DNA from 2 places in the Exiguobacterium sp. BMC-KP genome. Region 1 is predicted to be linked to the other one. Evidence: riboswitches for the same ligand, from Rfam matches in the RefSeq annotation. Region 1 holds a riboswitch; the other holds the start of a gene.
The links. A riboswitch is a leader RNA that binds a small molecule or an ion and turns the genes downstream of it on or off. The one in region 1 is predicted to bind S-adenosylmethionine.
Positions count from the first base shown of each region.

Region 1 (3,164 bases):
ATTTGCCGGAACAGCGGACTTCTTAAAACAACGTCTCGGCACAAAAGCAGCGATCGTCGAACCGGAAGGCTCCGTTTTAAACGGTGGTCCCGCCGGTCCGCACAAGACAGAAGGCATCGGTACAGCAAAATGGCCAAGTCTCGTGCCGCGTGAGCTCGTTGACGAGATTCATACGATTTCTGACCGCGATGCATTTGACGCGGTCCATACACTTGCCGCTCGTGAAGGACTACTCGTCGGTAGTTCAGCAGGTGCAGCGCTCGTTGCTGCCCTTGATATCGCGAAGCGTCACCCCGGCAGTACGATCGTCACGGTCTTCGCAGACAGTGCCGAACGCTACTTAAGCCAACAAATCTTTGAAAAGGTGGACGAAACTCATGCGTAAGAAGACAGCATTGATTCATGGAGGAACAGGTGTCGACCGGGCAACAGGTGCCGTCACACCACCGATCTATCAAACAAGCACATACAAGCAGGATAAAATCGGTCAACTCAAAGACGGATACGAATACTCACGGACAGCGAACCCAACACGGACGAGCATCGAACGTTTGATTGCAGATCTTGAAGGCGGCGCACGTGGTTTTGCATTCGGTTCTGGGATGGCAGCGATCCATGCCGTCTTCCATTTGCTTGAGTCTGGTGACCACATCGTCATGACAGATGACGTTTATGGTGGAACGTTCCGCTTGATGCAACGCGTCTTACCGAAGTTCAACATCCAAGTGACATTCGTCGATACGACGGATCTTGCAGCAACGGAAGCAGCGATTCAAGACAACACGAAAATCGTCTACGTCGAAACACCAACGAATCCATTGTTGAAAGTAACAGATATCGAGGCAATCGCAACGATCGCAAAACGTCACGATCTCAAACTCGTCGTCGATAACACGTTCGCAACACCATACCATCAACAACCACTCGCACTTGGTGCAGACATCGTCTTGCACAGTGCAACAAAATACATCGGCGGACACTCGGACGTCGTCGCTGGTCTTGTCGTCGTCAAAGATGATGCGCTCGGCGAAGAACTGCACTTCATCCAAAACTCGACAGGTGGCGTTCTTGGACCGCAAGACAGTTTCTTGCTCGTCCGTGGTCTTCGTACGCTTGGTATTCGGATGGATGCGATCGAAGAAACAGCCCATGATCTCGTTGCGTTCTTACAAGCACAAGACATCGTTTCAAACATCTTCTACCCAGGACTTGCATCGCACCCTGGACATGACATCCAAGCGAAACAAGCGACTGGATTCGGTGGGATGATCAGCTTTGATGTCGGTTCAGCAGCGAACGCAGAAAAACTCGTCGAGGCAACACACTTCTTCACACTCGCTGAGAGTCTTGGCGCCGTTGAGAGTCTGATTTCCGTTCCTGCACGGATGACGCACGCGTCAATCCCAGCAGAGCGTCGGGCAGAACTCGGGATCACAGACGGTCTCGTTCGGATTTCAGTTGGACTTGAGGATGCGGAAGATTTGAAAGAAGACTTAACACGTGCTTTCACGTTCCTCGAAAAAGTTTCTGAAAAAACTGTTTGACAACAAAAATAACCCCTGCTAATATTCAGAATATATTCTACAAACTTAATACCGAAACTCTTATCGAGAGTGGTGGAGGGACTGGCCCGATGAAACCCGGCAACCGCGGATCTAATCCGAAGTGGTGCTAATTCCAGCAGACAAAAGTCTGGGAGATGAGAGCAAATGGTTTTGTGTACTGAAAAGTGCGCGCGTTTGCTCAAAAACGCGCGCACTTTTTTTATTTAGGAGGGACAGTTGTGATTCGTTTACAAGACGTAGGAAAGATTTATCGCTCAAAGCGCGGAGCGGTCGAAGCCGTTGCGAATGTTGATCTGACAATCGAGCGCGGTGAAATTTTTGGAATAATCGGTTATTCCGGAGCAGGGAAATCGACTCTGATTCGCTTGCTTAATATGCTCGAGGCACCAACGAGTGGTTCGATCCAAATCGATGGTGTTGAAATGACATCACTCAAACCAAAAGAATTACGAGGCGTCCGTAAGAATGTCTCGATGGTTTTCCAACACTTCAACTTACTCTGGTCACGGACTGTTGAAGAAAACATCATGTTCCCACTCGAACTCGGTGGCTTCCCGAAAGCACGCCGCAAAGAACGAGTCGCGGAGTTGATCCAACTCGTTGGTTTGGACGGACGAGAAGGGGCTTACCCGTCACAATTATCCGGTGGTCAAAAGCAACGTGTCGGTATCGCTCGAGCACTTGCATCGAACCCGGACGTTCTCTTATGTGACGAGGCAACAAGTGCACTCGATCCAAAAACGACGGACTCAATCCTTGAGTTACTCGTCGACATCAACCAGAAACTGAAATTGACGATCGTCTTGATCACACATGAGATGCACGTCATTCAGAAAATCTGTCACCGGGTCGCCGTCATGGAAGCCGGTAAAATCGTCGAGCAAGGTCCAGTCGCAGAAGTCTTCCGTCATCCGAAGCAAGCGATGACGAAGGAATTCGTCAAACAATTGACGTCACCATTGGAAAACGAGTTGACGTTCGCGAAACTCCGCGAACGGTACCCAACCGGAAAGATCGTTCAGTTGACGTTCGTCGGATCGACGGCGGAAAGCCCGATCCTTGCGGAAGTCATGAAAGATTCACCGGTCCTGTTCAATATCATCGGCGGGAACGTTGGTCAATCGCAGGAAGGGGCACTCGGTACACTGTTCATTCAGTTGATCGGGGAAACTGAAGCAACACAAGAGGTCATCACGAAGCTTCAAGCCAGTGATGTTGAAGTGGAGGTGGATCACCGATGATTTCATTCTTTGACAACCTAGACTGGGAGATGGTGTGGGGAGCGACAGGCAGTACTGTTTATATGACAGCAGTCGCCGGTCTTTCGACATTCATTCTCGGTCTGATCATTGGTTTATTATTGTTTGCGACAAACGAAGAGTTGTTGTTCAAGAACCGAGCATTTTATTCAATCTTAAGCTTACTCGTCAACGTCTTCCGTTCGGTTCCATTCATCATCTTACTGATCTTATTAATTCCGATTACGTTAGCGCTTTTCGGTTCATTCCTCGGACCAACGGCAGCATTACCGGCACTGATCTTGGGAGCCGCTCCATTTTATGGTCGAATGGTCGAACTCGCGTTACGCGAAGTCGATAA
Region 1 covers NZ_LGIW01000015.1:1,713,987-1,717,150, reverse strand. Annotated here, with positions in the region: gene ADM98_RS14670 (PLP-dependent cysteine synthase family protein) at 1-385, shown strand, start outside; gene ADM98_RS14665 (bifunctional cystathionine gamma-lyase/homocysteine desulfhydrase) at 378-1,544, shown strand; SAM riboswitch class I at 1,602-1,706, shown strand; gene ADM98_RS14660 (methionine ABC transporter ATP-binding protein) at 1,784-2,806, shown strand; gene ADM98_RS14655 (methionine ABC transporter permease) at 2,803-3,164, shown strand, end outside.

Region 2 (3,164 bases), on a different contig from region 1:
CCAATTCGTCGACCGTATGCCCTTCGCGGAGGAATTGTTTCCGGAAGCGATATTGCGCAACGCTGATACTCATCCAGACGACGACGACAGCAAGTCCGGAAATCGAGACGAGCGCGATATAGACACTTCCTGCTGCATAGATGCTAGACAGCAAGGCAAGTCCTCCACCGAGCATGCTGAACAATACAGCTCGAAGTGGAACTCCGCTTGGCGTCACCTGGGCGAAGAAGCGCGGAATCATCCGTTCGTTCGCAAGCGACCAAAGCATCCGTGAGGCCGCGTAAAGTCCCGAGTTCGCTGCCGATAAGATCGCCGTCAAAATGACAAAGTTCATCACGTCTGCTGCGTAGGGAATACCGATCCGTTCAAATACGGCTACAAATGGACTTTCGAGTACGCCCTTTCCTTCCGTTGGCAACAAGACGGCTAATACGATGATCGTACCAACGAAAAAGAGAACCAATCGTAGAATCGTCGTCCGGATTGCAAGCGGAATCGTCCGTTTCGGATCGACTGCTTCACCCGCTGCTACACCAATTAATTCTGTGCCCGAGTAAGCAAAGTTCACTGCGAGCATCGTCATGAAGATGACGAAAGCGCCATTCGGGAACAATCCACCTTCGGTTAACGAAGAAAAGAATGGGGCTGGACTACCATCTTGCAGTGGAATGAAGCCGACGATGGCTCCTGCACCAAGTAAAATGAAAGCAATGATCGTTACGACCTTAATAGCGGAGAACCAAAATTCGACTTCAGCAAAGACACGGACCTTCAAAACGTTAATACCAAGGATCATCGTAGCGAATAATGCACTGAACACCCAGACAGGAACGGATGGGAACCAACGCTGCATCAAAATGCCTGCTGCCGTGAATTCTGAACCGAGGGCGACCGTCCACGTCAGCCAGTAGAGCCAAGCCACTGTATAACCTGTGCCGGGTCCGATATACTTTGTCGCGTATTTATGGAATGAACCAGTTTCCGGCATATGTACAGCCAGTTCACCGAGACTTAACATGACGAGATAAACGACGACGGCCCCAATTAAGTAAGACAGAATCGTTCCGACGCGCCCTGCTTGTTCCAATGTATAACCCGTACTTAAAAATAATCCTGTTCCAATAACACCACCTAACGACAGCATGATCAGATGACGTGATTCCATCTTTCGTCGAAAAGCCCCGCTCGTTTTCATGAATCCATTTCCTCCTCATTCCACCTATTTCAAACAAAAAACGCATCCTCACGGATGCGTCGGTCGACAATTCGGAAATCTTATCGATCGGGTGCAGCACCCGCAGGAATTAGCACAGTATCTTTCGACCTGTTGCTGAGGTTTCATAGGGCCAGTCCCTCCACCTCTCTGGATAAGTATGTAATTGTTCCTAACCATATCAGAATGCAGATAATTCAGTCAACATGCATTTCTTGATTTTTTTGATAGATTCCTAAATTTGACTCGATGAGTTGAAGATGACGTTGAGACATTGTTTTTAGTAAAGTAGTAAAAAAGTGATCAACTTCTACTCGTTGACCTTTTTCCATATCCCGCAACATCGACGATTTCATCTTATCTTCCATTGCATTCATTTGTTTCATCAGTACAGCTTCTACATCATCATTGAAGACCGCACCCTGTTCTTCCATTGCCTGTTTCGATTCCTTCATGACGTCTATGATCATCTGACGCCCGACAGGTTCTTGCCGAATCGGACCGATGGCAGAGCGAAATAGTGTCGTCACGCCAGCGAATGTCGAAATGAACAGATATTTTTGCCACATGTCATCCATGATGTGCGTTGAGTACGCCATCGGCGCCTTTGCTTTCGCAAAACGTGTTGCAATTTCCTCCAGACGAGCTGTTGGTTTACCGATCCGTGAACCAAATAACAGCCGGTGTGACGGACTTGTCTGTACAATACGCCCTTCTGTATCAAGCGTCGATTCAATGAAGCAAAGACCACCGAGCACTCGATCTTCTCCGAAGACTTCTGTTAACCGGCGAATATGTTGCATCCCGTTTAATAACGGAATGATATATGTATCCTCCGAAACGAATGGCGCAAGATCCTTCAATACGTCATCTAAGTGATAAGCCTTCGTCGAAAGCAAGACGACGTCGAATGTATGATCCGGTCGCATGTCGTGCGTCACTAACTGAGGCGTGATCGTGATATCACCGTGAGGACTAGTGATTTGCAGTCCTGTTTTTTGTAGCTGTTCATAACGTTTCGGACGAACGAGGAATGTCACCTGTTCACCTTTTTCAGCAAGACGACCTCCGAAATATCCTCCGACTGCCCCTGCACCTACGACTAAAATATGCATATGTACGATCTCCTCCTTATTTGTTCTACACGTCACTTACTTCTTCACCCTAACATATCGAAAACGATTTTCCTGATTCCTGCTTGAATCACTAAAATTTAAGTTAAGCGTTTGCATTTCAGAAAAAAACGTTTATACTAACTTGTATACAAGTATACTCACTTTAGAAATCAGGTGATTCCATGTCAGAACTGTTATATCCCTTGAAATGGTTATCAAAAGCTTCCGCTGGCGATCGTGTTGCATACGAGCTACGGATGCGCATCATTTCAGGAAGTATTGAAAGCGGTACCATTTTATCTGAAAACAAGTTAGCCTCTGACTTTTCCGTTAGTCGCTCACCCATCCGTGATGCGTTAAAGATCCTTGCATCCGAACAGTTGATTCGATTGGAACGGATGGGGGCGGTCGTCGTCGGTTTATCCGAGCGCGATATCCAGGAAATCTATGATGTCCGGCTGCTCATCGAGACGTTCGTCTTTGAGCGACTCGTCAAGATCGAACGATCGGAGCTCGTTCGTGAACTCAGCAAAATTCTCGAAATGATGAAGGTCGCTATTAAATATAAGGATGCCGATGAATTTTCATTCCAAGATGTGCTGTTTCACGAAACAATCATTCGCTCGATTGACCACGGGTATGTCAGTATGATTTGGCAAAACCTTAAACCGGTCATGGAAAGTTTCATCCTCCTATCGATGCGGGTACGATTCGAGGAAGACATCGAAGACTTCGAACGCATCCTCGCGAACCACGCCCTGTACATCGAAGCGATCGAGACAGGAGATCGTGAACGGATGGTCGCTTCCTTGCATCAGAACTTTGATGATGTCCAG
Region 2 covers NZ_LGIW01000012.1:69,443-72,606, reverse strand. Annotated here, with positions in the region: gene ADM98_RS01905 (amino acid permease) at 1-1,195, opposite strand, end outside; SAM riboswitch class I at 1,273-1,374, opposite strand; gene ADM98_RS01900 (ketopantoate reductase family protein) at 1,411-2,328, opposite strand; gene ADM98_RS01895 (GntR family transcriptional regulator) at 2,511-3,164, shown strand, end outside.
Region 2: it holds a riboswitch for S-adenosylmethionine, as region 1 does, so the genes downstream of both, ADM98_RS01905 (amino acid permease) here and ADM98_RS14660 (methionine ABC transporter ATP-binding protein) in region 1, are expected to answer to the same signal.